Actinopolymorpha cephalotaxi: one gene and its partner. The protein of the gene in region 1 interacts with the protein of each later gene in a pairwise test. Links are inferred from orthologs where the notes say so. Each region holds a gene or a part of one and is shown on either strand. Other genes may lie near its edges. The genes, in order: FHR37_RS11730 and FHR37_RS04280.

Region 1 (14,441 bases):
GCCGACTGGTCGGAGCTGCTCGGCCACGTGGCGATGGGATACACCGTCGCCGCGCTGGACTGCCGCGGCCAGGGCGGGCTGTCGGAGGACGTCGGCGGGGTGACGGGCTGGACCCTGCGCGGGCACATCGTCCGCGGGCTCGACGACGGCCTGGCACAGGCCCCCGAGAAGCTCTACTACCGCCACGTCTACCTCGACACCGCCCTGCTGGCCCGGATCGTGATGGGCATGGACGACGTGGACGAGAACCGCGTCGGCGCCACCGGCGGCAGCCAGGGCGGCGGGCTGACCCTCGCCTGCGCGGCTCTGGAGCCCAGGATCAGGCGGGCCGCGCCGACGTTCCCGTTCCTGACCGACTACCGGCGGGTGTGGGACCTCGACCTGGCCAAGAACGCCTACGCCGAACTGCAGGAGTGGTTCCGCCGCTTCGACCCGCTGCACGAGCGCGAGGACGAGGTCTTCACCACCCTCGGGTACGTCGACGTCCAGCACCTCGCGCCGAGGATCCGGGCGGAGGTCCTGATGGGTGTGGGGCTCGGTGACCAGGTGTGCCCGCCGTCCACGCAGTTCGCGGCGTACAACAAGATCACCAGCCCGAAGTCGCTGCGGATGTACCCCGACTACGGCCACGAGGGCCTGCCCGGCAACGGCGACGCGATCTACACCTTCCTGGCGCAGCTGTAGGACCCCGGCTTCACCGAAATCCGGCTCGGGCCGGGGCGCGAGCGACGTGGGGTGCCGACCGCACCCGACGGCTCGGCCCCGGCCCGAATCTTTCCTGGGTTCCCGTCTCCGTGACCAGGCACAGTAGGTGCATGACCAACGAACCGATCGCGCTGAACGAAGCGCTGGCATCCTTCGACGCGCGGTGGAGCCCGCGCATCGTCACCCGGGTCAACGACTACGACGTCCGGGTCGCCAAGGCCGAAGGCGACCACGTCTGGCACGTCCACGACGACACCGACGAGTTCTTCCTGGTCCTCGACGGGGAGTTACACATCGCTCTTCGGGAACCCGCCGGCGAGCGGACCGTGGTCCTGCGGCCCGGATCGGTCTTCACCGTTCCGCGGGGCACCGAGCACAAGCCGTCCGCGCCGTCGGGTGCGTCGGTCCTGCTCCTCGAGCCCACCGGGACCTCCAGCGTGGGCGACCGGCACGACGAGGTGCCCGGCCACGTGGACGCCACCGTCGGGCACGAGCTGGGTACCTGAGCCCGCCGGGCCGGTCGTACGAGTCGGTCGTACGAGATCAGTCGTACGGGATCAGTCGTACGGGATCAGTCGTACGGGATCAGTCGTACGGGATCAGTCGGTCGGCCAGGACCTCGCCAGCAGCGCCCGGGTCTCGCGCAGCAGCACCGGCAGCACCCTGGTTCCGCCGACGATCGGCATGAAGTTGGTGTCGCCCGCCCACCTCGGCACGATGTGCTGGTGCAGGTGGGCGGCGATTCCGGCGCCGGCGACCGGGCCCTGGTTCAGCCCGATGTTGAACCCCTGCGCGCCCGACACCTCCCGCACCGCACGCATGGCCTGCTTGGTGAGCCGGGCCACCTCGTCGGTCTCCTCGTCGGTGAGCTCGGTGTAGTCGGCGACGTGGCGGTACGGGCAGACCATCAGGTGGCCGGGGTTGTAGGGGTAGAGGTTGAGCACGGCGAAGGCGACCTTGCCGCGGGTGACCACCAGCCCGTCCTCGTCGGAGCGGTCCGGGATGTCGCAGAACGGACATCCGTCGCCCGGACCGTCGCCGCGCGGCTTGTTCTCGCCGAGGATGTAGGCCATCCGGTGCGGCGTCCACAGCCGCTCGAACGCGTCGGGGGTGCCGACGCCTTCCTGCCGCTCGGGCTGGTCGGGCTGATCCGGCTGGTGCTGGTGCTCCGGCTCGTCCACCCAGCAGATCTTACGGACGGCGCCCGGCCGGTGCGCGCCTCGCCCGTCGCCGAGTCCGGTCCGGCTCAGGTCAGGAAGCGCTGCACGGCCCGCATCTTGTTCATGGCGTCCAGCGCCGCGACCTTGTAGGACTCCGCCAGCGTGGGGTAGTTGAACACCGCGTCCACGAGGTAGTCGACGGTGGCTCCGCAGCCCATCACGGTCTGCCCGATGTGCACCAGCTCGGTCGCTCCGGTGCCGAACACGTGCACGCCGAGCAGCGTCCGCTCCTCCGCGTGCACGAGCAGCTTGAGCATGCCGTAGCTGTCGCCCAGGATGGCGCCGCGGGCCAGCTCGCGGTAGCGGGAGATCCCCACCTCGAACGGCACGTTCGCCTCGGTCAGCTCGTCCTCGGTGCGGCCGACGTAGCTGATCTCGGGGATCGTGTAGATGCCGATCGGCTGCAGCTCGCCCATCTCGGTACCGACGGGTTCCTCCAGCGCGTGGTAGGCGGCCCGCCGGCCCTGCTCCATCGAGGTGGCCGCCAGCGCGGGGAAGCCGATCACGTCGCCCACGGCGTAGATGTGGGGTACGGCGGTGCGGTAGAACTCGTCGACCTTGATCCGGCCGCGGGCGTCGGCCTCCAGCCCGGCGTTGCCGACCTCGAGCCCCTCGGTGACGCCCTGCCGGCCCGCGGAGTACATCACCGTGTCGGCCGGGATCCGCTTGCCGCTCTCCAGGACGGTGAGCGTCGCGCCGTCGTGGTGGTCGACCCGGGCCACCGTCTCGTTGAACCGGAACGTCACCGCGAGGTCGCGCAGCTGGTACTTCAGCGCCTCGACGATCTCCAGGTCGCAGAAGTCCAGCATCCGGTCGCGGCGTTCGACCACCGTGACCTTGCTGCCCAGGGCGGCGAACATCGAGGCGTACTCGATACCGATCACCCCGGCGCCGACCACCACCATCGACGACGGGATCTGGTCCATCTCCAGCAGCTGGTCGGAGTCGACGATGCTGCGACCGTCGAAGGCCACCGAGGACGGCCGGGCCGGGCGGGTGCCGACCGCGATCACGATCCGGTCGGCGGTGACGGTGCGTACGCCGCCGTCGGGTCCGGTGACCGCGACGGTGTGGTCGTCGACGAACCTGCCCACGCCGAACAGCATCTGCACGCGGTTGCGGGCGAGCTGGCTGCGGATCACGTCGATCTCGCGGCCGATGACGTGCTGGGTACGCGCGGACAGGTCGGCGACGGTGATGTCGTCCTTCAGCCGGTACGCCGAGCCGTACAGCTCCCGCTGGTTGAGCCCGGTGAGGTAGAGGATCGCCTCGCGCAGCGTCTTGGACGGAATGGTCCCGGTGTTGATGCAGACACCGCCGATCATGTGCCGCTTCTCCACCACCGCCGTGCGGCGGCCGAGCTTGGCACCGGCGATCGCGGCCTTCTGGCCGCCGGGCCCGGATCCGATGACGAGCAGGTCGTAGTCGTACATCCGCACTCTCCTGACACGATCTGGCTGGCACCGGCGACGGCCCGACTCGTCCATCCTGCCGGGACTCCGCACTTGTGTCGATCAGTGCCCGATCAGTGCCCGCTCGGTGCGACCCAGGGCCGCTCAGGGCCCGGCCGCGACCAGGGCATCGAGGCCGTCCCGGTCCAGGAACCCGGCCGCTCCCCCGGCCGCGCCGACCTTCCAGGAGGCGAAGTACGCCGCCCTCGACAGCGCGGCGCGCGGGTCCAGTCCGCGGGACCACCCGTCCAGGAACGCGGCGAACAACGCGTCGCCGGCCCCGACCGTGCTGACCACGGCCCGCGTGCGGACGGCAGGAACGTGCACGGGCGGTTCGCCGCGGACACCGAGCAGCGCGCCGTCCGCTCCGAGCCCGACCACGACGACGGCGGTTCCGTGCCGACGGTGCTGCGCGGCGACGAAGTCCCCAGGTGGGAGGTCGAGGCGTTCGTGGGAGGCGAACAGCAGGTCCGCCCCGGCCAGCCAGTCACGGTTGTAGGCGTCGTCCGGGCCGGACACCGCCTGGACATCGGCGGCCACCGGCACCCCGCGCTCACGGGCCTCGGCCAGCAGCGGGCGGGCGTAGCCGATGGTGCCGAGCACGGCCAGCCGTACGTCCGCGAGCAGTCCGGGCACCAGCTCCGGTGGGTACGCCGCGCGCTGGACGTCCTTGAGGTCGACGAGGTTGCGGCGCCGGCCGTCCGGGTCGTACCGCACCAGCGACTGCGCGGTGGCGGGGGTCGCCCGTACGACATGGGTCGGGTCCAGCCCGCGGGCGGCGAGCGTGCGTACGCACACGTCACCGAGCAGGTCCTGGCCGACGACCGACGCGAAGCGGACGTCCTGACCCAGCGTGTGCAGCGCCGACGCCACGTTGACGCCGACCCCGGACACCGAGGTGGACAGGACGTGCTCACCGAACGCGTCGGCGTCGCCCAGCAGGCCGTCGGGCACGGTCGTCTCGACGCAGGTGTGCCCGACGACCGCGATCACGCACGCCGCCGCGGAACGGACCTAGACCTGGACGCGGCTGCGTACGGCCTCGAGGATCTCTGCCACCGCCTCGTCGACCGGCACGCCGTTCTTCTGCTCACCGGAGCGGTACCGGAACGACACCGCACCCTTGGCGACGTCGTCGTCGCCGGCCAGCAGCATGTATGGCACCTTCTGCTTCTGCGCGTTGCGGATCTTCTTCTGCATCCGGTCGTCGGAGGTGTCGATCTCGACCCGGATGCCGTGCTCGGCGAGCTTCGCGGCGACGTCGCGGAGGTAGGGCACGTGCTCGTCGGTGATCGGGATCCCGACCACCTGGACCGGCGCCAGCCAGGGAGGGAACGCGCCGGCGTAGTGCTCGACCAGGACGCCGAGGAACCGTTCGATCGACCCGAACTTTGCCGAGTGGATCATCACCGGCTGCTGTCGCGACCCGTCGGCCGCCTGGTACTCCAGCCCGAACCCGGCCGGCTGGTTGAAGTCGTACTGGATGGTCGACATCTGCCAGGTGCGCCCGATCGCGTCCCGGGTCTGCACCGAGATCTTCGGGCCGTAGAACGCCGCGCCGCCCGGGTCGGGCACCAGCTCCAGGCCGGTCTCCTTGGCGGTGTCCTCGAGGATCTTGGTGGCCTCGGCCCACTGCTCGTCGGAGCCGATGAACTTGTCGGAGTCGTCGCGGGTGGACAGCTCGAGGTAGAAGTCGTCCAGCCCGAAGTCCTTGAGCAGCCCGAGCACGAAGCCGAGCAGGTGCTTGATCTCGTCGGCCGCCTGCTCGGGCGCGACGTAGGAGTGCGAGTCGTCCTGGGTCATGCCGCGCACCCGGGTGAGGCCGTGCACGACGCCGGACTTCTCGAACCGGTAGACCGCGCCGAACTCGAAGAACCGCAGCGGCAGCTCGCGGTAGGAGCGGCCCCGCGAGCGGTAGATCAGATTGTGCATCGGGCAGTTCATCGCCTTGACGTAGTAGTTCGCGCCCTCCAGCTCCATGGGCGGGAACATCGTGTCGGCGTAGTACGGCAGGTGCCCGGAGGTCTCGAACAGCCCCTGCTTGGTGAGGTGCGGCGTCCCGACGTACTGGAAGCCCTCCTCCAGGTGGCGCCGGCGGACGTAGTCCTCCATCTCCCGCTTGATGACACCGCCCTTGGGGTGGAACACCGCGAGGCCGGAGCCGAGCTCGTCGGGGAAGGAGAAGAGGTCCAGCTCGCGGCCGAGCTTGCGGTGGTCGCGCCGCTCGGCCTCCTCCAGCCGCTGGAGGTAGGCCTTGAGCGCGTCGCGGGACTCCCAGGCGGTGCCGTAGATGCGCTGCAGCTGGGGGTTCTTCTCACTGCCCCGCCAGTACGCCGCCGCCACCCGCATCAGCTTGAACGCCGGGATGGTGCGGGTGGTGGGCAGGTGCGGTCCGCGGCACAGGTCCTTCCAGGCCAGCTCGCCGTCGCGGCGCAGGTTGTCGTAGATGGTCAGCTCGCCGCCGCCCACCTCGACGCCGGCGCCCTCCGCGGCCGCGCCGGCACCGCCCTTGAGACCGATGAGTTCCAGCTTGTACGGCTCGCCGGCCAGCTCGGTGCGGGCGTCGTCGTCGCCGACCACCCGCCGGGAGAACGCCTGCCCCTCCTTGACGATCTCCTGCATGCGCTTCTCGATGCGCTTGAAGTCGTCGGGATGGAACGGCTCGGCGACGTCGAAGTCGTAGTAGAAGCCGTTCTCCACCGGCGGGCCGATGCCGAGCTTCGCCTCGGGGAAGAGCTCCTGCACCGCCTGGGCCAGCACGTGCGCGGTGGAGTGCCGCAGGATCGCCCGGCCGTCGGTGCTGTCGATCGCCACCGGCTCCACCTCGTCGCCGGCCGACAGCGGCCAGGCGAGGTCGCGCAGCTCGCCGTTGACCCGGGCGGCCACGACGGAGCGGTCGCCCGGTTGGACGCCGAGCGCCGCACCGGCCGTCGTGCCCGTCGTCACCTCGGCCTCGGCGTGCTCGCCGGAACGGACGACGGTGACGGTGATCTCGGACACTTCGGGCTCCTCCGGGGGTACGGGGACAGCGAGTGGACTGAGTGGACTACCCGGCGATCCTATGCGGTGCCCCCGGGTGTCCCGGAGCCGCCGCACGCGCCTGTCAGGACCGCGCACCGGCCGGCCGGTAGCCGACCCCGACCTGGGCGGGGCGCAGCAGCCGGTCGGCCAGCGCGTAGCCGGGCCGGCGCACTTCCACCACCCGGCCCACCTGGTCGCCGGGCTCGACCGGAACCCGGGCCACCGCCTCGTGCACCCGGGGGTCGAACTCCTGACCTGTCGCGTCGACCTCGCGCAGGCCGCGCCGGTGCAGGATCTCCAGCAGCTCCGCGCGCACCGAGCCGAGGTTTCCGGCGTCGTCCGCGGCATCGTTCGCGTTCCCGTCACGGGCCACCTGGCCGGTGAGCGCGTCGATCCGGTCCACGACGAGCAGGATCTCCCGGGCCAGCGGCGCCACGAACTCCTCGACCAGGCCCTGCCGGGCGAACTCCAGCTGGCGGTACAGCTCGTCGTACATCCGCTGCCGGGCCTGGTCCTCCAGCAGGCGGCGCTGGAACAGGTCGCGCAGCGCGGCCACCTCCTTCGCCAGCTCGGCCACCTCCGGCGACCCGGCCAGGTGCTGCGCGGCCGGCCCCCCGTCAGGCTGCTCGGCCGGTTGCCTCACCGGCTGCGAGGTTCGTTCGGACATGCCTAGATTCCCTTCCGGAAGGTTCCGCCGTAGGTGGGCCCGCGGCCGCCGCCCCGGCCGCGGCCGTATCCGCGCCGGTGCTGCTTCCAGGCCGGCTGCCGGTGGCGGAAGACGTACAGCACGAGAATCAGCACGATCCAGCACGCGCCCACCACCCGCAGGCTCTGCACGTGGGCGAGGGCGACGAACAGGATCGCGCCGGCCAGCGGGACGAGGTACAGCCGCAGCGAGCGGCTGCGCACCCACACCGGGGCGCGGGCCTCGGCGAGCAGGTCCTTCAGCTCCTCGGCGTACATCGTCACGTTCCAGTCGGTCAGGCCGAGCTTGCGGATGCGGCGCAGGTGCCGGCGGACCAGGGTGTACTGCCGCCGGGAGGTGATGACCGGCCGGTCGGTTCCCCGGCCGTCGCCCCAGTGGTCGACGCTGGTGACGGCCACCTCGTACAGCGCGGTGGCCAGCGCGACCTTGACGTCCTCCGCCTCGGGGTTGGCCTCGGCCGCGCGCTGCAGGACCGCCAGCCCCTCCTTCACCTTGCCGGCACCGACCTGGGCGGCACCCAGGCCGGTGAGCGCGCGGAGATTGCCGGGCTCGCGTTCACGGACGTAGTCGTACTCGGCCTGGGCGAGGCGCCACCTGCCCTGCTCGAGGTAGCGGTCGCCCCGGCGCAGGTGGTCGTGCAGGTCGGGATCGCGGCGGTGACCGGACGAGCCCTGGCCGCCGGAGCCGGTCCCGCCGGAGCCGGAGCCACTCGACCCCCTCGGCCCGCCCGGTGCGGGGGCCGGCGCGGGCACCCGGTCGCGAACGCCGCCGCCGGGGCCGGTCGCGCCGCCCGCGGTCGCCGCGGCCTGCCGGGCCCGGGCGAGTTTCTCGTCGTACGCCGAACGTGCCGCCGGGTCCAGCAGCGCCTTCTCCGCCGCGTCGACGTCACGCACCCGCTGCTCGGCGTAGGCCCGGCGCTCGGGGTCCGGGCTGGACTGGCGGCGCACCCAGACCCGGCGCTGCGCGGTGATCGCCGCCCGGATCTGCTCGGCGCCGGCGCTCGGCGCGACCTCGAGGATCTCGTAGTAGTCGACGGGCATGGTCTCAGTCGTCTTCAGTCAGCACAGTCGGCTCGGTCGTCATCGGTCGGCTCGTCGGCTCAGCTGATGTCGAGCAGCCGCATCCGGTCGGTGGCCGACGCGACCTCGCCCTCGGCCATCGTGGCGACGTTGTTCACCTCGAAGGTGCCGATCCGCTCCCCCGACGTCTTGTCGTGCACCTCGATGAAGACTGTCTGGTCGATGTCGTACGCGTAGACCACCTCGAACGGCGCGCCCGCCGGATAGGGCGGGATGTCGAAGGTCTGCTCGCCGATCGCGCGTACGTAGTCGGGGTCGTCGTCGTCGCCCTGGGTCACCTCGACCTTGAGCCGGGTCTGGTTGTTCTCGATGGTCTCGAACACCTGGCCGCGCTTGGCGGGGATCTTGGTGTTGGCCGGGATGATGACGACGTTCTCCACGTCCTCGGCCGAGGCGGCGCCGCGGCGTACGGCCAGCGCGCCCAGCCCCTGCGAGGTGACGTCGCGCACCCGGGGGCGGGTCACCGCCGACGCCAGCACCGGCAGCGGCTCCGCGCTGATGCCGTCGACCGTGCCGGAGGCGCTGCCGTTCGTGCTCTCGCCGGTGACCTTGTCGAGGTCGACCAGGTGCGCCTGGATCGCCGCACCCAGCGCGACCACCTCGTCGGGATTGACCGTACGGATGGGCTCCCGACCGGCGACCTTCCCGATCATCGCCCGCACCATCGGCATCCGGGTCGACCCGCCCGCGAGCAGCACGTGGTCGACACCGGGCCAGTCCAGGCCGGCGTCACCGACGACCATCTCGGCGATGTCGCGGGTGCGGCTGACCAGGCTGGAGGTGACGTCCTCGAACTCCGCCCGGGTCAGCGGCACGACCTTCGACACCCCGCCGCCGGACAGCACCACCCGGGTCTGCTCGACCGTGGTGAGGCTGCGCTTGGCGATCTCGGCCTTCTCCCGCAGGTCCGCCTCGGCCTCGGCGCCGTCCAGCAGGCTCGGCCCACCGGCGGCCTGGAAGCGTTCGTCCAGCAGGCGCATCAGCAGGTTGTCGAAGTCGAAGCCGCCGAGGTTGCGGTCGCCGTGGGTGGCGAGCACGTCGAAGTCGCCGCCGCCCACCCGCATCACGGTCACGTCGAACGTCCCTCCGCCGAGGTCGTAGACACACACGGTGCCCTCGACCTCGTGCTCGACGCCGTAGGCGAGTGCCGCGGCGGTCGGCTCGTTGAGGACCCGGGCGACGTTCAGCCCGGCGATCCGGCCGGCGTCGATGGTCGCCCGCCGCGGGGCGTCGTCGAAGTACGCGGGGACGGTCACCACCGCGTCGGTCACCGGCGAACCCAGCGCGAGTTCGACGTCGTCCTTGATGCGGCGCAGGATGATCGCGGAGATCTCCTCCGGCCGGTACGTCGTCCCGCCGCTGGTCTCGAACTTCCAGCTCGGGTCGCCCATCGACCGCTTCACGAACTGCACGACGTCCAGCGGCGCGGTCACCGCGGAGCGTTTCGCCATCGTGCCCACGATCGGCAACTCGTCCTGGAACAGCACGACCGACGGCGTGAGGCGCTCGCCGTCCCGGTTGACCACGATCTCGGGCTTGCCGAGGTCGTTCACCCGCGCGGCGGCGGAGTAGGTGGTGCCCAGGTCGATACCGATCGTGTGCCCCACGAGTCCGTCCCTTCCAACACGCCGTCAACCACACCGAAGACCGGCCGGAGAACACACCGGCGACCGGGCCGGAACCAGTCCGGAACCAGTCCACCCAACGTAGCTGAACCTTCACCTTCGTGGCGTTCCGCCATCCCGGCATCATGCCGCCCGGATCCGACATCCCCGGGACGACCGCGGTACCGCGCGTTCCGGTTACCCTCCCGTTCGTGCTCATCCTGTTGCCGCCCTCGGAGGGCAAGGCCGCCCCCGGCAGAGGACGTCCGGTCGACCTGGACTCGCTGTCGCTGCCCGAACTCACCCCGGCCCGTACGAAGGTCCTCGACGCGCTGGCCGGTCTGTGCGGCGACACGGAGCGGACCGACGAGGCGATGGCAGTGCTCGGGCTGTCCGCGAGCCAGCGCGGCGAGGTCGAACGCGACGCGCGCCTGCGCGACGCGCCGACGCTGCCGGCGGCCAGGCTGTACACCGGAGTGCTGTACGACGCACTCGACTTGGCCTCGCTCGGGGCGGTACAGCGTCGCCGGGCGCAGCGCTTCCTGCTGGTCTGCTCCGGCCTGTGGGGCGCGGTCCGGTTGCGTGACCGCATTCCGGCGTACCGCTGCTCGATGACGGTCCGGTTGCCCGGCGTCGGCCCGCTGGGCGCCTTCTGGCGGGAGAGCATGCCGGCCGCGATCGCCGGTGCTGCCGGCCGCGGGCTGGTGCTGGACCTGCGCTCCTCGGCGTACGCCACCGCCTGGACGCCCACCGGCGAACTGGCCGGGCGCACCGCGACCGTGCGGGTGCTGCAGGAGACGCGGCCCGGCGACGCCTCCAGCCGTACCGTCGTCAGCCACTTCAACAAGGCCACCAAGGGCCGGCTGGTCCGCGACCTGCTGAACAGCGACGACACCCCACGCCGCCCCGCCGACCTGGTCGAGGTGCTGCGGGGGCTGGGCTACCAGGTCGAGGCCGAGCGCCCCGAGCGCGGACGTCCCTGGCCGCTGGACGTCGTGGTCACCTCCGTCTGAACGGCCCGCCGGGGAACGGCCGCAGACTCAGGTGCTTCCGTCCGGCCGGCCCCGGAACGTCGCGGCCGATCCGTCGACGACCCTCGGCGCACGGAACGTGACCGGTGACGAGCGCGGACCGCACATGACGCGAACGAACGACACAAACGACGAGAGCTCGTCACCGGCGTCGGCGACGAGCTCTCGATCTGCAGTGCTTTCGGTGGGCGATACTGGGATCGAACCAGTGACCTCTTCGGTGTGAACGAAGCGCTCTCCCGCTGAGCTAATCGCCCCTCTTGCACGCCCCGAGCGGGGCGACAGAAACCCTAGCGCATCGCCATCTACCGCAACGACCGGACCCACTCCCAGGCGGAGACGACCGGGCCGGGCCATCCCTGCGTCACCACCCAGGCAGCGGCGGCAGCGGCGACGAGCACCACCACGCCGGCGCCGATCAGGAGATTGCGCCTGCGGGCCTTCGGGTCCATCGCCTTCTCACCGGCGGCGCGGGCCTTGTCCTTCGACCACTCCAGAGTCCGGTGCGCCCACGCGAACTCCGTGGCCAGCACGGCGAGTCCGAGGATGACCGTCAGCCAACCCGGACCGGGCGCGATGAACATGACGAGCCCGGCGACGATGAGGAGTACGCCGACCACGAACACCGCGCCGCGCCACGTGGCGTTGAGCGTGGGGTGGCGGCGGATGCGGCGGCGCGCGCGGTGGTGCCAGCGGATCCGGCGCCAGGGCCGGTGCTTCTTCCCGTGTTCACCGTCGTGCTCGCTGTCGTGCTCACCATCGTGTTCACCGTTGCGCTCGCCGTCGGGTCCGTCCCGATGCTCGCCGTCGTGCTCGCTCTGCGGCTGATGGCCTTCGTGGTCGGCTGATCCCCGATCGTCCGACCCGGGCGGCGTGTCGTTTTCGGTGTCGTTCTCGGAGTTGTCGGCGACGCCTTCGACGCTGTGCCGGTCGGGGCGCGGAGGCGCGACGGCCTGCCGTCCATCGGCCACACCCTCGCCGTGGTCGGTGTGTCGGTAGGCGCTCACGAATCCTCCTGCGTGGTTCTCCGCGCTTCGTCCGTTATGGTTTGAGCGCGGGGCCCGGAGACATAATGCCCCCACTGCCAGTGGTATAGCCGCAGAGCCTACCGTGAGGTCCGACCCCCTTCTGCGGAAGGGAAAACCGCGATCTCGTCTCGCATACTGAGAAGTTTGGCGGGGCGAATTCGACCAGACCGGGACGCACCCACCTTCCCGGTTTGATGCAAGGGACTTTGGAGTAGCAGACTCTCGCGCTATGGCCCTACCGCCGGTCCCGCACCACCCACGGAAAGGCCCCCGCCCCCCGATGGATGCACTCCCCGCTTCGATCACGCACGCGCTGCCGCTTCGTCTCATCGACGGAACGGGAGCCGCGCTGCGGCTGACCGCAGAGCTCCGATACGACGCCGCCGACCCGTATGCCGTCGACGCGGTGTTCCATACCGGCGAACCCCGCGGTGTCCGCTGGGTCTTCGCCAGGGAACTCCTGTCCGAAGGTCTGTTCCGTCCCACCGGTGACGGTGACGTGCACGTTTCGCCCCTCGTGGACGAGACGGGCCGCGCCATCGTGCTCATCGAGCTCCGCTCCCCCGACGGGGAGGCGGTGCTCCATGCTCCGGCGGACGGCCTCGCGACCTTCCTGCAGAGCACGTACTCGCTGATCCCCCCGGGTGAGGAGAGCGGGCACGTCGACCTCGACCTGCTGGTCGAGGAACTGCGTCGCAGCTCCGGCCCGGCGGTCTAGCCAGGCTACGCGCGGATCGACCCCGGCCCACCTCTGGGTGGTCCGGGGTCGATTCGACGTTGCGTACGGAACCTCGGCACAGTCGCGCGGTCACGGTGTGTCGCCGGCCGCGCTCCGGTCAGGGATCGATCCGGTCGGCCGCCGCGCGGGCGAACTCCGCCATCACGCGCGCGGTCACCGGACCGGGAGCGGTGAGCTTCCGCCCGTCCAGTGAGTTCACCGCCTGCACGTCGCGGGTGGTCGAGGTGAGGAAGAGCTCCTCCGCCTCCTCCAGCGCGCTCATCGGCAGGTCCTTCTCGTACGCCCCGCACCACTCCAGCACCAGGGCGCGGGTCACGCCGGCCAGGCAGCCCGCCGACAGTGGCGGGGTGTAGACCTCTCCGCCGAGTACGACGAACAGGTTCGAGCCCGTCCCCTCGCACACGTTGCCGACGGTGTTGGCGAACAACGCCTCGGTCGCGCCGCGTTCGCGCGCGTGGGCGAGCGCGACGACGTTCTCCGCGTACGACGTCGTCTTCAGCCCGGCCAGGGCGCCGCGCTCGTTGCGCGGCCACGGAACGGTGGCCAGTGCGGTGGAGTCGGGGCGGGCCGCCAGGTCGGCGATCGCCACCATCAGGGTCAGCCCCTGGTCGCCGCGTTCGGACCCGAGCGGCGCGGGCCCGCCGGTGACGGTGATGCGCAGCCGGCCGTCGGGCTGGTCCCACGCGTCCAGGACGGCCGAGACGCCGCGGCGTACGGCGGCCAGGTCGAGCCCGGTGAGCCCGAGGCCGTTCGCGGAGCGGGCCAGCCGGTCCAGGTGCCTGGTGAGTGCGAACGGCCGGCCGGCGACGACCTTGAGCGTCTCGAACACACCGTCGCCGACGGTGACGCCGTGGTCCAGCGGAGCCAGCGCGGGTGCGTACGGATCCTCGACGAGGCGGTCGTCGACCCAAACTCTCATTCTGCGCACACGTCCCTTTCTGCGACGTTCGACCTGACCTAGGTCGCCGTTGGCCAGCACGGCCAGCCTATGGCCCCGGGCGGGCACCCACGGATACCTACCCTCCGAACCATGGGGGGTCGTGGACGGCCCGGGCGGGCGCTGTCTGCCCGGGCGAAGGAGCTCGTGTCGTACGCCGTCGTAGGGGCACTCGCCCTGGGCGCGGGGTGTTCCGCACCGCCGGGCGCCGGCCAGGGCCGACCGGCCGGCGGCGCCTCGTGGGTCTCGGCGCCGGCTGGCTCGGGGACGACTCACACCCCGGCCGGCACGTCACGAAAGCCCCACACCCCGGCGGCCCGGGTCACGCCTCCGCACGCGCGGGAGCCCATCACGCTGTCGTTCGCCGGCGACATCCACTTCCAGAACCAGCTCAGGCCGCGGCTGGCGAACCCGGGGACCGCGCTGGCTCCCCTGCGACCGGAGCTGTCCGGTGCCGACCTCACCGTCGCGAACCTGGAGACGGCGATCACCACCCGTGGCCGGGCCGAGGACAAGCGCTACCGGTTCCGGGCGCCGCCGAGCGCCTTCGCCGCGGTGGCCGCCGCCGGGATCGACGTGGTGACGATGGCCAACAACCACGCTGTCGACTACGGGCCGGTCGGGCTGCGGGACACCCTCGCCGCGGCTGCGCACGCTCCGGTGGCCGTGGTCGGCATCGGGTCGGACGCCACCCAGGCGTTCGCGCCGTACGTGACCCGGATCCGGGGTACGACGGTCGCGGTGATCGGCGCGGACGCGGTGCCGGACCCCACCACCCGGCACTTCGCCGCGGACGACGACAGCGCCGGAATCGCGGTGGCCGTACGGCCGGACCGGCTGGTGGCCGTCGTGCGGGCGGCCCGGCGTAACGCGGACGTGGTGGTGGTCTACCTCCACTGGGGCCAGGAACGGGTCGGCTG
Region 2 (14,528 bases), 1.7 Mb from region 1 along the record:
GACGGCGTGCGTTCGGTACTGGCGGCCGTCCTCGTCTTCGAGGCGATCATCGTCGGGCTGGCCATCCCGGTGGCCGTCTCGATCGAGGGCGTCGGCGGCGGCCAGGCCGGTGCGGTCGGCGGCGGGATCGCCGTCGCCTGCCTGGTCACCGCGGGCCTGCTGCGGTTCCCCGCCGGTCGCGTGATCGGGTCGGTGCTGCAGGTGGTGGCGATCGCGCTGGGAGTCTTCGTACCCCTGATGTTCTTCCTCGGCGGGATCTTCGCCGTGCTGTGGTTCGTCTGCCTCGTCCTCGACCGGCGGATCGTCGCGCTCCGGGCCGAGCGGGACCGCGCCGAGTGACCGGTTACGCTGCGCATCCTGTCCGTCTGATCAGTTCTGTCCGTTCTTCCGGGCCGGCGTCCCCGCACGCAGGCCCGTCCCACCGCGAGGAGTACGCGTGTCCGAGCGCACCCTGGTCCTGATCAAGCCCGACGCCGTGAGCCGTGGCCTGGTCGGGGAGATCCTGAGCCGCTACGAACGCAAGGGGCTGGCGCTGGTCGCCGCCGAACTCCGCACCATCGACGCGGCGACGGCTGACGTGCACTACGCCGAGCACGTCGAGAAGGCGTTCTACCCGCCGCTGCGCGACTTCGTGACCAGCGGTCCGCTGCTCGCGGCCGTGCTGGAGGGTGACCAGGCGATCGAGGTCGTCCGGGCGCTCAACGGCGCGACCGACGCGCGCAAGGCGGCCGCCGGCACCGTCCGCGGTGACCTCGCGCTGTCCAACCGGGAGAACCTCGTGCACGGCTCGGACTCGGCCGAGTCGGCCGCCCGCGAGATCGCCCTCTGGTTCCCTAAGCTCTAGCTCGTTCCGGCGCGTCCTCGGCTAACCCGTTCCGGTGAACGTGAGCACCACCAGGCCGAGGTTCAGCGCGGTCACCACGGCGGCGACCACTCCCGCGGCCGCTGTGGTGGCCGGGTGGTTGGTCGCCTCGCCCATCAGCCGCCGTCGGGCGGTGAGGAGCACCAGCGGCACCACCGCGAACGGCACCCCGAACGACAGCACCACCTGGGACAGCACCAGCGCGCGGGTGGGGTCGACGCCGGCCCCGAGCAGCAGCAGCGCCGGCGCCAGCGTCACCAGCCGCCGGACGAGAAGCGGGATCCGCCGGCGCAGCAACCCCTCCATGATCATCGCGCCGGCGTAGCAGCCGACCGAGGTGGACGCCAGCCCGGAGGCGAGCAGCCCGACCGCGAAGACCACCGCGATCCCGCCGCCGAGCTGGTCGGCGATCGCGGCGTACGCACCTTCCAGCCGGTCGGTGCCCGGCACGCCCCGCAGCGCCGTGGCGGCGGCCAGCAGCAGGCCGAGGTTGACGGTGCCGGCCAGCACCATCGCCACCAGCACGTCGATCCGGGTGACGGCGAGGTAGCGGCGCACCACCCGGCCGGCACGGCGGCGCACCCGGGCAGCGGCGGGGTCCGCCGCCAGCAGCCTTGCCGGGTGCCGTCCCGCGGAGGTCCAGGCGGCGAGCCGGCGCGCGGCCGGACCGTCGGCGGACAGGCCGGAGTGCAGATAGACCGCGTGCGGCATCAGGGTCGCGCCGAGCATCGCGGTGGCCAGCAGCACGCTGTCCAGGCCGGCGAACCCCGGAACCATGCCCGCCGCGACGTCGCCCGGCGCCGGTGGCGCGACGACCAGACCGGCGAGGAACCCGACCGTCACGATCAGCAGGAACGACACGATGACGCGCTCGAACGGTCGCCGGCCGAGCCGGTCGTGCACCGCCAGCACCGCCATCGACACCGTGCCGGTGACCAGCCCGCCGAGCAGCAGCGGCAGGTCGAACAGCAACGCCAGCGCGATCGCCCCTCCCACCACCTCGGCGAGGTCGGTGGCGACCGCGACCAGCTCCGCCTGCAGCCAGTACGCCAACCGGGCCGGCCGGGAGAGCTCGTCGGCGACCAGGGCCGGCAGGGACCGCCCGGTGACCAGCCCCACCTTGGCGGAGAGGTACTGCACCAGCCCGGCCATCAGGTTGGCGGTGACGATCACCCAGACCAGCAGGTAGCCGTACGTCGCGCCGGCGGTGACGTTGGTGGCGACGTTGCCGGGGTCGACGTAGGCGACCGCGGCGACCAGCGCCGGACCGATCAGCGCCGCCCCGGAGCGCTTTCGCACCCCCGTCCGCGGCGCACGGGCCCGGCTGCGTGCGTCCCCCGTACCCCCGATCGTGGTCGGCATCGGGGTGTCGCGGCCCGCCTCGGCCCTACGCCTGGGCGCCGGTCAGCGCACGCACCCGCCGCAGCACCTCCGGCGCACCCAGCGCCCGGGCGACCGAGAACAGGTCGGGGCTGCGGGTGGAGCCGGTGAGCGCCACCCGGATCACCTGGGAGGCCTCCCGGATGGAGCCGGGGAAGGCGTCCGGGTCGCGCTTGTACTCCTTGGCGTTCTTGGCGAAGCCGTGCCGGGCGGCGAGCTCACGGATCTGGCCGAACCACTCCTGCGGGTCGTCCAGCTCCTGGTATCCGTCGGCGAACTCACCGGCCAGCGTGCGGACGATCTCCGGGTCCAGCCCGCCCAGCCGCTCGTCGCCCGGATCGGCGACCAGCGGGAAGAGCGCGGGGAAGAAGAAGCCGTACACCGGCCGGAAGTCCGACCACCGGCGCAGGTCCTTGCGCGGGTTCTCCACCCCTTCGCGCTCGACCGCCAGCGCGCGCAGCGCGAGGTCGCGGTCGTTCGCCACGACGTCCACCAGCTCCGGGTCGTAGGTCCGTGCCCAGACGGAGAGCTGGTCGAGGATCTCCTCACCGGACAGGGTGGCGATGTGGTCGGCGCTGATGTCGGACAGCTTCACCAGGTCGACCAGGGGACCGGCCACGCCGCAGTCCTCCAGCCGGATCGGCGCCGACAGCGCCTGCTCCATCGGCAGGTCGGCGAGCCGGCCGTTGGCCAGGCCGCGCAGGTAGTACTGCGTGGCCGGGGCGGGGTAGCCGGCCTCCAGGAAGAAGTCGACCGACGCCTCGGGATCCTTGCGCTTGGACAGCTTCCGCTTGCTGCCGCCGTCCTGCTTGTTCAGCGGCGCGATGTGGGCGTACTCCGGCGCCTCGAACCCCAGCGCCTCGAACAGCTGCAGGTGCAGCGGCACCGACGAGATCCACTCGTCGGCGCGGATCACCAGGTTGACCCGCATCAGGTGGTCGTCCACGGCGTGCGCGAAGTGGTACGTCGGCAGCCGCGGCTCCTGGGCGGAGGTCTTCAGGATCACCACGTCGTTGCGGTTGGACTCGTGGGAGAGCTCGCCCCGGATGGCGTCGGTGAAGCGGGTCCGCGCGCCCGGACGGGCCGGCGCGCGGAAGCGGACGACGTACGGCGCGCCCTCGGCGAGCTTGGCCCGTACGGCGTCGGGCTCGGCGTCCCGCCAGATCGCCCACCGCCCGTAGTAGCCGGTCGGCAGCTTCGTCTTCTGCTGCGTCGCGGTGATCTGCGCCAGCTCCTCCTTGGTGGCGAAACAGAGGTACGCCCTGTCCTGGCGCAGCAGCTCGCGGACGTGGCTGAGGTAGATGTGCGAACGCCGGGACTGGCGGTACGGGCCGTAGTCGCCGCCCAGCTCGTCGGACTCGTCCGGCTTCACCGCGAAGTAGGCGAAGGCCCGGTCGAACTGCTCCAGCGCCCCCGGCATCTCCCGCGCCTGGTCGGTGTCCTCGATCCGGAAGAGGTAGCGCCCGCCGGACTCGTCGGCGACGGACCGGTCGATCGCCCCGACGTAGAGCAGGCCGAGGTGGGGCGACCCGGTGGGCGACGGACCGACCCGCGTCACCTTCGCACCCTCGGGCAGCTGCCGGGGCGGGTACTGCTGTTCCCAGTACGCCGGCTCGCGCAGGTCCGCGGGGAAGAGGGCGTCGATTTCGGCGCGGTCGAGCATCGCTGGTGATCTCCGTCGACGACGTGGGGTGGGCGTGGGGGTGGGCCTGTGCCCGGCCTGGGGTTGGCCTCGGGTGGAATCTTGCGTCGACCCTATGCGAGCACCACCTCCGGGCGACGACCGGTAGGCCGGTGATCACCCGCGTGGCGGGTGGCCGTGCCGCGCGGCCAGGCGGGCGCCGTGGTCGCGGACGGCGGCCCGCAACTCCTCCGGGCCGAGCACGTCGACCTCGCAGTCCAGCCCGGCGACGAACGACACCAGCGGTCCCAGCTCGTTGGCGGCCACCCGCAGGATCGCCGCCGGCTCCCCGCCGCCGGGACTCTCGTCCGGCTCCACGACGCCGACGCTGGGCGGAAACCTCCGGCGGGCCTCCGCCACGTCGAACGGCACCCGGAGCCGGGCCTGGATCGACCACGGCGCGAGGTTGGTCCCTTCCGACACCATGGCGATCGCGTCCGGCGGGTCGGTGTGTTCGTACCGCCGGCCGGTCAGCACCGGATCCCGCACCCGGTCGACCCGGAACGTCCGCCAGTCGGCCCGGTCACGGTCGCGGGCGACGAGGTACCAGCGCCGGCCGGTGTGCACGATCCGGTACGGCTCGACCGTCCGTTCGCCGGCCCGCCCCTGGTGGTCGAGGTAGCCGAACCGCACTTCCTCCGTACGCCGGCACCCGGTGGCCAGGGCCACCAGGACGTCGGCGTCCACCCGGGGGAGGTCTCGCCCGGGCAGTTGCACGGTGCTCGCCCGGACGGCGCTCACGCGTTCCCGCAGCCTGGCCGGGAGCACCTGGTCCAGCTTCGCCAGCGCGGCGACCGCTCCGTCCGCCACACCGGAGACCGCGGTGGTCGCGGCGACGCCGAGCCCGACCGCGATCGCCACCGCCTCGTCGTCGTCCAGCAGCAGCGGAGGCAGCCTGCCCGCGGTGCCCAGCCGGTAGCCGCCGTGCGTACCCAGGTCGGCCTGCACGGGGTAGCCGAGGGAGCGCAGCCGGGTGACGTCGCGGCGGACGGTACGCGGGGTGACGCCGAGGCGTTCGGCGAGCTCCTCGCCGGGCCAGTGTGGGCGGGCCTGCAGGAGAGAGAGCAGCCGGAGAAGCCGCACGGCGGTGTCCTTGACGTCCATGACATCCATGAGATCGCCGATCCTTGCGCGCACGCTCGCCGGGGGCCAGCCCCTGGTAGGTGCCGAGCGGTCGCGCGCTGCCGGTTGTCGGTGGGCGGTGGCATGCTCCGCACTCATCCAGCGATGTCCAGCGATCGCGCTTCCGCCCGGGAGGTCCCCGTGGGACGACCTGCTGACCACCAGCCCCCTGACCGAGCTTCGAAACCAACAGGCGAACGTCACTGCACCGGCTGGCCGGAGGAGGCGTTCGACGTGCTGCTGCGGCTGGACGGCGACCCGACCCAGGCCGAGCGCGAACGACATCGCGGCGACCGTGAGCGGCTGGTCCGCGGGCCGATGATCGCGTTGCTGCGAGACGTCGCCGGCGCCGACGAGGCCTACGAGGACTTCCACGTCTGGGGCTTCGCCAAGATGCTGTGGCCCTGGCAGCGGCAGGTCGGCATGGTCCGGGTCGCGCCCAACGTCGAGCTGGGGGTGTCGTTCGACCTCGACGGCCTGGCCGTCCAGTGCTCGTGGTGGTACGCGCCGGGTGAGCAGGTGGAGCGCTATCGGCACGCGGTGGCCGGGGAGGCCGGTGCGGAGCTGGCGGGGCTCGTCGAGGACCTGGCGGAGGAGGGGTACGAGATCGGCGGCGATCTGCTCAAGCGGGTGCCCCGCGGCTTCCCGCCCGGCCATCCCAGGGCGGACCTGCTGCGCCACCGGTCGCTGACCGCCGCCCGCCCGGTCGGCGGCGAGGCCTGGCTGCACACGCCGGAGGTGGTCGACCGGCTGCTCGCGGAGTTCGCCGCGCTGCGCCCGCTGACCACGTGGTTCGCCGAAAATACCGGACCGGAGCTGTCCGCCACCGGGGCTAGCGTGCGGCCATGACCACCCAGAACGACACCTCGGCCGGCTCCTCCACGAAGAACCCGGCGAGCAGTTCGATGAAGGCCCACCTGCTCGAACTCTCCGACTTCGCCTGGCAACGACTGCACCACCGGCTCGGTGGCCTCACCGACGAGGAATACCTTTGGGAGCCGGTGCCCGACGCCTGGACGCTGAGACCGTCCGGAGACGGCACGTACGCCGCCGACGGGTCGGCCATGCCCCCGCAGCCGGCGCCGTTCACCACCCTGGCCTGGCGGATCGCCCACGTGGCGGACGTCCTCGGCGAGGACCGGACCGCCACCTGGCTCGGCCTGCCGGTCGGTGCCGACGAGGAGCCGGCGCCGCGGGGCACCGCCGCCGCGGCGGTCGCTGCGCTCGAACGCGCGCACGCGATCTGGCGCCGTCGCCTCGCCGCCGTGACCGACGAGGCGCTGGCCCGCCCGATGGGTGACATCGCCGGCCCGTTCGCCGAGTCCGACGGCGCGGCGTTCGCGCTGCACATCCTGGACGAGCTGATCCACCACGGCGCGGAGATCGGGGTCGTTCGCGACCTCTACCAGCACCAGCGCCCCCAGGACCCGTTTGCCGACGCGTGCCTGCGCGGTGACCGGGCCGAGGCGCAGCGGCTGCGTGAGCAGGATCCCGGCGTGGTCGAGCGCCTCGGTGCGGACGATCCCGGGATCGTGTCCCGGGCTGCCTCCCGCGAGCGCTGGGACGCCGTACGCCTGCTCGTCGACCTCGGGTTCGGTGTGGACGCCCCCGAGCGTTCGCCGGCGCCGTCCCCGCTCCACTACGCGGCCGGGGCGGGCGCGCTCGAGGTCGTACGCCTCCTGGTCGAGCGCGGCGCCGACCTGGACCGCACCGACCCGACCTTCGCGGCCACCCCGCTCGGCTGGGCCGAACACTTCGGCCAGGCCGAGACGGCCGCCTACCTCACGTCTGTGCGCCGGTGACCCCGTGTGCACTCGAACCGCCTCCGGACCCGGCCGGAAACGCGGTCGGAGTCGGGGAAGGGCGCGGATCGTGCTGCCGCGGGTCGGTCAGGCGTCGGGGAGGACCGTCCGGCTGACGTTGACCGGGACGCTCAGCGTCGGCGGCTCGCCGCCGTCGGCCAGCGGGGGCTCGCCGACCACCACCTCGGCGTCGTCGCCGGCGCCGAGCGCGCGGGCGCGAGACGCCCAGTCTTCGATGTCGGCGAGAGTGAGTCCCGACCCTGCCGGGAGACACAGGAACGCGGCCATGCGGCACATCTTCCCATCAGACCCCGGCACCTCCTACCCGGACCGGCTCCAGGGGTGGCGGGTACCGCTTTTCCCGGTACGCCGGCTACCGGCCACGCCGGCGGTCGCGCCGGGCGTCCCGCCGGGCCTGCCGAGCGTCCCGGCGTCCGGCCCGGGCGTCGGCGAGTGCGGACCTGCGCTGGGACCGCGCGTCGGCGAGCGCCGCGCCACGCTGGGACCGGGCGTCGGCGAGGGCCTCCCGCCTGCTCTCCCGGGCGGCGCGAAACCCGTCGTACGGCCGCGAGCTCGACACCCGCAGACCACCGAGCACCGAGAACGAACGAACCCGCAGGGTCGGTGCGTCGTCGCCGGCCACCTCGTCGACGTCGATCCGCCGGCCGCCGAGCAGGCTGAACCCCTCGGTCACCACCGAGACCCCGGGCGGCACGGTCAGGCTGACGCCGCCGATGACCGACACCGAGGTCAGGGTGACCTCCGGCGCGTCCAGCTGCGCCTCGCGCAGGTCGAGGTCGACACCACCGATCAGCGTCACCGAGACCAGCTGGTCGCGCATCCGCCAGCGGCCGCTCCGGCGCAGTCCGCCCAGTGGTGTCACGTGCCAGTCGGTGCGACCGCGGCCCGCGGAAGGGTGGACGGCGGGCTCGGCGGCTTGCTCGGCGCCCAGCGGCAGGTCGCGAAGGAGCGGTTCGAGCTCGCCGCGGGTGCGTGCGGTGTAGGAACGCTCCAGTCGGTCGCTGAACTCCTCCAGCGTCAGCCGGCCCTCACCGCACGCGGCGTTGAGCCGGGAGACGACCGCCTCCCGCTCCGCGTCGGAGGCCAGGATGGAGGCCTCGCCCACCGCCGGGTGGTCAGGTCCCGACTGCTCGGACCGGCTGGGTTCGGGTTGCTGGTCGGTCATGGCCGCCTTCCCCGTGCTGCGTCAGTAGAGGTGGGCGCTCCGCAGGCGACGGGCCGGGACTGCGTCCCTGCCCTGCCCACCGCGCGGACATTATCCCGCCGTACCCCAGATCCTGCCCGTGCCGCCAGGATTCCGCCCGCACCGGCAGGATCTACCTCAACCGCCAGACCTCGGCTACCGAGCCCGCGCTCCGCACCAGGTGCACCGCGGCCGGGTGAGCAGCCGGTAGGAGAGCGCGGCGACGCCGAGGCCGGCTCCCCACACGAGGTACGCCGACATGGCCACTCCCATGAACCAGGACGGGTACGGGTCGGCCTGCGCCGCGCTCGCCGGCTCGGTGAGGAGCTGGACCAGACCGGTCCCGAAGTACGCCGTCATTCCCACCGAGACGCCCAGCCCCGGGCCGAGGACCAGCCACCGCGGCACCCGGCGGCCGGCCAGGCCGAGCACCCAGCGGGGCCAGGTCCGCCCGAAGCGGTGGACCTGCGCCAGCGGCAGCAACGTGCCCGCGAGCGCGGCGGCCGCCAGGAACGCCAGGCCCGCCACCCTTCCCGCGGATCCGGTCGCGGGTGCCGCCTCCGGGCCGAACCCGATCAGGGCCTGGGCGCCGAACCGGATCACGCACCCGAGGACCGCCGCGTAACCGGCCGCGAACGCCCACCACGGTGCCCGCACCTCGCCGTCGGTCCCGGCGATCCCGGGGGTCTCCGCGCCGACGGGCCCGGTGGACCCGGACGACCCGGCCGGGGTGCGACGCGCCGGCCGCCCACAGCCCAGGCAGCCTCCCCGCAGCCGCCGGCCTGCCGCCAGCGCGGTCCCGCCCACCAGCACCGCGGCCGCCATGCAGCCGGCCCGGCTGAGCAGCGCACCCACGTCGAACGGAACGCGGGTGCCGACGAACAGCAGTCCCACGACGTCGAGCAGCAGGAGGCAGGCGGCGGAGGTGATCACCGCGCTCACGGCCCAGGCGAGCGCCACCACGGTCCAGCCGGCGACCGCCCGGGCCCCGGTGACCCGCGGCCCGGCCGGACCGCCGCGTCCGGAGACCACGCCGAGCGGGCCGACCAGCAGGCGGATGCCGAGCGCCACCACGGCCGCCGCCGCGCACAGGACGACCACGCCCCAGCCGGAGAACGCCAGCAGGTCCGGCCCGATCGGCGGGAACCACGGCCGGTGGCCGAGTGCCCAGTACGTCCGAAGTGCGCCGTACGCGAGGGCCCACCCGATCACCAGCGCCGGCAACCGCGCCGACCAGTGGACCTCGGGTCGGGGCGGGTTCGCGGCGGCTTCCGGGCCTCGCCGGACCCCGGCATCTCCTCGCGGGTGGCACTCGAGGCAGTTCAGGGGATCCAGGCCGTCCAGCTTGTCGAAGCCGTCCGCGTCGCGGCCGATCCGCGTTCCGTCGAGAAATCGCATGGCTTTCACGCTGGCCGGAGCAGACCTGGTGTTGCCTCCCTCTCGAGGGGGAACGGCCTCGCCCGCCCGGCCGACCCTGCGGCAAAGCCTCGTCGGACGCCCCGAACCCGCCCCGAACCCGTGCCGAACCCGTGCCGAACCCGCCCGGCGGACCGGCGGCCCGGGCCGGGACCCGGCCGGCGGTTACCCTGGATGCTTTGGCCGACGAGACCCCGATCGAAGGTGTGCTGAGAACCATGGCCGTGGAGTCGTTGTTCCCCCGGCTGGAGCCCCTGCTACCGGCGGTACAGAAGCCGATCCAGTACGTCGGCGGTGAGCTCAACTCGACCGTCAAGGAGTGGGACTCCACCCAGGTCCGCTGGGCGCTGATGTATCCCGACGCCTACGAGGTGGGGCTGCCCAACCAGGGCGTGCAGATCCTCTACGAGGTGCTCAACGAACGCGACTGGATCCTGGCCGAGCGCACGTACTCCGTGTGGCCGGACATGGAGAAGGTGATGCGGGACAACGCCATCCCGCAGTTCACCGTCGACGGGCACCGCCCGGTCGGTGCGTTCGACCTTCTCGGTGTGTCGTTCGCCACCGAACTCGGCTACACCAACCTGCTCACCGCGCTCGACCTGGCCGGCATCCCGCTGGAGGCCTGCGAGCGCACCGACGAGCATCCGATCGTGCTGGCCGGCGGCCACTCGGCGTTCAACCCCGAGCCGATCGCCGACTTCCTCGACGCCGCCGTCCTCGGCGACGGGGAGGAGGTCGTCCTCGCGATCAGCGAGGTGGTCCGGGAGTGGAAGGCCGAGGGAAGCCCGGGCGGGCGGGACGAACTGCTGTTCCGGCTGGCCGTGTCCGGCGGGGTCTACGTACCCAAGTTCTACGACGTCGACTATCTCCCCGACGGCCGGATCAAGCGGGTCGCCCCCAACCGCAGCGGCGTTCCGTCGCACGTCGTCAAGCACACGTTGATGGACCTCGACAAGTGGCCCTACCCCAAGCAACCGCTGGTCCCGCTGGCGGAGACGGTGCACGAGCGCTTCTCGGTGGAGATCTTCCGCGGGTGCACCCGCGGCTGCCGCTTCTGCCAGGCGGGGATGATCACCCGGCCGGTACGCGAACGCAACATCTCCACGATCGGTGAGATGGTGCAGAACGGCGTGGAGGCGTCCGGCTTCGAGGAGGTCGGCCTGCTGTCGCTGTCCAGCGCCGACCACTCCGAGATCGGCGAGGTGGCCAAGGGGCTGGCCGACAGGTACGAGGGAAGCAACGTCTCCCTGTCACTGCCGTCGACGCGGGTCGACGCGTTCAACGTCACGTTGGCCAACGAGCTTTCCCGGAACGGCCGCAGGTCCGGGTTGACGTTCGCGCCCGAGGGTGGCAGCGAGCGGTTGCGCAAGGTCATCAACAAGATGGTCAGCGAGGACGACCTCATCCGCACCGTCGCCACCGCGTACGCCAACGGCTGGCGGCAGGTGAAGCTGTACTTCATGTGCGGGCTGCCGACCGAGACCGACGAGGACGTGCTCGCCATCGCCGACCTGGCCCAGCGGGTGATCGCCACCGGACGCGAGGTGTCCGGGCGCAACGACATCCGGTGCACGGTGTCCATCGGCGGGTTCGTGCCCAAGCCGCACACGCCGTTCCAGTGGGCCGCCCAGGAGTCCTGGGAGAACGTCGACTCCCGGCTGTCCAAGCTGAGGTCCGCGATCCGCAGCGACCGGAAGTACGGCAAGGCGATCGGGCTCCGCTACCACGACGGGCAGCCCTCGGTGGTCGAGGGACTGCTGTCCCGCGGTGACCGCCGGGTGGGCCGGGTGATCCGGTCTGTGTGGGCCGACGGCGGCCGGTTCGACGGCTGGAGCGAGCACTTCTCCTACGACCGGTGGGTGAAGGCGTGCGAGGAGGCACTGGCCGGCGAGCCCGTCGACCTCGACTGGTACACCACCCGCGAACGCGGCGAGACCGAGGTGCTCCCGTGGGACCACCTCGACGCCGGCCTGGACCGGGAGTGGCTGTGGGAGGACTGGCAGGACTCGCTGGACGAGGTGGAGGTCGAGGACTGCCGCTGGACGCCGTGCTTCGACTGCGGTGTCTGCCCGCAGATGGGTACGGAGATCCAGGTCGGCCCGACCGGGCAGAAGATGCTCCCCATCGTGGGGGTCTCCCAGACCCGGCAGGCCGAGCTCGTCGCCCCCGCCGGCAGCCGTGACTCCGGCTGACCGGCTGACCGACCGGCCGGCGCGGGCCGACCGATAGGGTCTGCGGCGATATGAGCCGGACACCGAAGCCACCCGACCGCAACACCCCGCCGACCGTGCAGCGGTTGCGCTTCCGGTACGCCAAGCGGGGACGGCTGCGCTTCACCAGTCACCGCGACTTCCAGCGGGCGCTGGAGCGTGCCGTCCGCAGGGCCGGCGTACCCATCGCGTACTCCGCCGGCTTCAGTCCGCATCCGAAGATCTCCTACGCGGGTGCCGCGCCGACCGGGGCCGCCAGTGAGGCGGAGTACGCCGAACTCGGTGTCGCCGTGCGTTGCGACCCGCAGGCGCTGCGTGCCGGGCTGGACGCCGCGCTGCCCGACGGGCTGGACGTGCTGGAGGTCGTCGAGGCGGGGTCGGGCGCGCTGGCGGACCGGCTGCAGGCCTCGTTCTGGGAGATCGCCTGCCCGGTGGAAGCCGCCGGCGACCTGGCCTCGGCGGTCGAGGCGTTCCTCGCCCGCGACGTAGTGGAGGTGGAGCGTCTCACCAAGAACGGACTTCGCGTATTCGACATTCGGGACGCCGTCCGGCGGCTCGACCTGACCCGGCCGGAACCGGCCGCGGGCGCACCGTCCGGCGGTACGACCGACCTCTCGATTCCTTGTGCGATACTGCAGGTGGTCGTGCGGCACGGAACGCCCGCTGTGCGACCCGACGACGTCCTCGCTGGGCTCCGCCTGGCGTCTGGGCTCGAGCTTCCGCCACCACATCGCATGACCCGGCGGAGCCAGGGCCCGTGGGACGAGGAGTCCGGCACCGTGGGCGACCCGCTGGCCCCCGACCGCGACGCTTCCGTCACCTCGTGAGTGACAGGAGCCGTTGACGCGGTTGGGGACACCGATCGGGAGCGATGCCGTGGCGAAGGCGCCGTCGCGGTTCCGAAGCGAAGCTACGGCTCTCGCTCGGGACTGACAAGCGACTTACGTCGAGGCCGCCTGCCGGTGACCCTGACGACCGACACAGGCCTCCGCGCGGCTCACCAGCCCGGGGGCTGACAGGAGACAGACTTGCTCGAAAACGAGCCCGGCGCCGAAACGGGCGCGACACCCGAACACTCCGATCGACCCGCTGCCGACACCGGCGGCTCGCCGCCGCAGGCAGACGGCCCGCCGCAGGAGGCGGAGCCCACCACGCCGCGCCGCACCACCCGTAAGCGTGTGAGCCGGGCGAAGAAGGCTGCCGCCGCGCCGGCCGAGCCCGCCGCGGAAGCGGAGTCCCCGTCAGGTTCGGCTGATGGCTCAGCCGACAGTGCGACCGACAGTGCGCCCGACGGCGTGACCGACGGTCCGGCCGAGGAGCAGAAGCCGGCGCCCCGTAAGCGAGCCGCCGCCAAGCGCACCCGGGCCAAGAAGGCCGCCGCCCCGAAGGACGATCAGCCGAAGCCGGATCAGGCGGACGACACTCCGCAGGAGAACGCCCAGCCGGAGACCTCCTCGCCGGCCGAGTCGGTGCCGGCCGAGTCGGTGCCGGCCGAGTCGGCGCCGGTCACAGGTGGCGAGCCGGCAGTGACCCAGCCCGCCGCGACCACCGAGGCACCGCCGGTGGTGGCCTTCCAGCCGCCGACCGTGCTGTTCCAGCCGCCGGCGATCGAGACCGCACCGACGGCTCCCGCCGCGAAGTCTCCTGCGGGAGAGCAGGCCGAGTCCGGCGAGCAGAAGCCGTCGCGGCGCCGGCGTACCCGCGGCGGGGCGGCCGCGGAAGCCGCCGAGCCGGCGGCCACCTCCGAGACCGCGGCGACCTCGGTGACCTCCGAGACCGCGGACACCGACCAGCAGGACCGGCAGGACCAGGCCGCCGAGGCGGACAAGTCCGCCGACGGCGCCGGCAGGTCCACCCGCGGACGGCGTGGCCGCAAGGCCGAGCCCGTCGCGGAGGAACCCGACAGCGACGACTCCGACGACGGCGAGGAGTCCGAGGGCGGACGCCGTCGCCGTCGCCGTCGTGGCGGGCGCCGCAGGAACAAGACCGGCGCCGACGACGACTCCACCGACTCCACCTCCGACGACGGGGGCCAGGCCGGCACCGACGACGCGGGGGAGTCCCCGGAGTCGCAGGCGTCGGACGACTCCGAGGACGACGACTCCGACGAGGACGGTGGCGGCTCGCGTCGCCGCCGGCGCCGTCGCCGCCGTCGCGGTGAGTCCGCGGACGCCTCGCCCGACGACCCCGAGCACACCGTCGTCAAGGTGCGCGAACCCCGTAAGGGCGACGACGAGCCGAGCGCCCTGGAGGGCTCGACCCGGCTCGAGGCCAAGAAGCAGCGGCGGCGCGAGGGCCGGGAGGCCGGGCGCCGTCGTCCGCCGATCCTCACCGAGTCGGAGTTCCTGGCCCGCCGTGAGGCCGTCGAGCGCACGATGGTGATCCGTCAGCAGCGTGACCGGACCCAGATCGCGGTGCTCGAGGACGACGTACTCGTCGAGCACTACGTCACCCGCGAGTCGCAGTCGTCGATGATCGGCAACGTCTACCTCGGGCGGGTGCAGAACGTTCTGCCCAGCATGGAGGCGGCGTTCATCGACATCGGCCGCGGCCGCAACGCGGTGCTCTACGCGGGCGAGGTCGACTGGACCAGCCTGGGCCACGAGAACCAGCCCCGCCGGATCGAGCTCGCGCTCAAGTCTGGGCAGAGCGTGCTGGTCCAGGTCACCAAGGACCCGATCGGCCACAAGGGTGCCCGGCTGACCAGCCAGGTGAGCCTGCCCGGCCGTTACCTCGTCTACGTACCCCACGGCTCGATGAACGGCATCAGCCGCAAACTTCCCGACACCGAGCGCAGCCGGCTCAAGGCACTGCTGAAGGACATCGTTCCCGACGAGGCGGGTGTGGT

The links.
Region 2: the proteins of FHR37_RS11730 (region 1) and FHR37_RS04280 interact in binary tests that used the Escherichia coli proteins (3 or more experiments, as listed by UniProt). The link is inferred for Actinopolymorpha cephalotaxi from one-to-one orthologs.

What each region holds. Positions count from the first base shown.
Region 1 is NZ_JACBZA010000001.1:2,612,469-2,626,909, forward strand. The notes cover bases 5,273-8,082. They hold FHR37_RS11730 (nucleotide exchange factor GrpE), read right to left. Parts: upstream 7,065-8,082; coding sequence 6,480-7,064; downstream 5,273-6,479. Other genes in these bases: thrS (threonine--tRNA ligase), read right to left, coding at 5,273-6,376; FHR37_RS11735 (J domain-containing protein), read right to left, coding at 7,067-8,082. In the rest of the region: FHR37_RS11700 (acetylxylan esterase), read left to right, coding at 1-684; FHR37_RS11705 (cupin domain-containing protein), read left to right, coding at 816-1,211; FHR37_RS11710 (HIT family protein), read right to left, coding at 1,305-1,796; sthA (Si-specific NAD(P)(+) transhydrogenase), read right to left, coding at 1,952-3,358; FHR37_RS11720 (carbohydrate kinase family protein), read right to left, coding at 3,482-4,369; more of thrS, read right to left, coding at 4,391-5,272; more of FHR37_RS11735, read right to left, coding at 8,083-8,143; FHR37_RS11740 (Hsp70 family protein), read right to left, coding at 8,203-9,789; peroxide stress protein YaaA, read left to right, coding at 9,999-10,799; FHR37_RS11755 (TIGR02611 family protein), read right to left, coding at 11,123-11,824; FHR37_RS11760 (SsgA family sporulation/cell division regulator), read left to right, coding at 12,126-12,563; FHR37_RS11765 (aminotransferase class IV), read right to left, coding at 12,682-13,503; FHR37_RS11770 (CapA family protein), read left to right, coding at 13,615-14,441. UniProt on the Escherichia coli protein: Participates actively in the response to hyperosmotic and heat shock by preventing the aggregation of stress-denatured proteins, in association with DnaK and GrpE. It is the nucleotide exchange factor for DnaK and may function as a thermosensor.
Region 2 is NZ_JACBZA010000001.1:945,846-960,373, forward strand. What follows is about bases 1-2,897. They hold FHR37_RS04280 (Nramp family divalent metal transporter), read right to left. Parts: upstream 2,135-2,897; coding sequence 866-2,134; downstream 1-865. Other genes in these bases: FHR37_RS04265 (bifunctional folylpolyglutamate synthase/dihydrofolate synthase), read left to right, coding at 1-2; FHR37_RS04270 (DUF4233 domain-containing protein), read left to right, coding at 7-339; ndk (nucleoside-diphosphate kinase), read left to right, coding at 437-844; FHR37_RS04285 (glutamate--tRNA ligase), read right to left, coding at 2,250-2,897. Also shown: more of FHR37_RS04285, read right to left, coding at 2,898-3,905; FHR37_RS04290 (helix-turn-helix transcriptional regulator), read right to left, coding at 4,041-5,036; FHR37_RS04295 (DUF2461 family protein), read left to right, coding at 5,280-5,894; FHR37_RS04300 (DinB family protein), read left to right, coding at 5,891-6,847; FHR37_RS04305 (hypothetical protein), read right to left, coding at 6,935-7,135; FHR37_RS04310 (DUF1707 SHOCT-like domain-containing protein), read right to left, coding at 7,221-8,033; FHR37_RS04315 (hypothetical protein), read right to left, coding at 8,208-9,449; FHR37_RS04320 (TIGR03960 family B12-binding radical SAM protein), read left to right, coding at 9,686-11,662; FHR37_RS04325 (TIGR03936 family radical SAM-associated protein), read left to right, coding at 11,713-12,507; FHR37_RS04330 (ribonuclease E/G), read left to right, coding at 12,709-14,528. UniProt on the Escherichia coli protein: H(+)-stimulated, divalent metal cation uptake system. Involved in manganese and iron uptake. Can also transport cadmium, cobalt, zinc and to a lesser extent nickel and copper. Involved in response to reactive oxygen.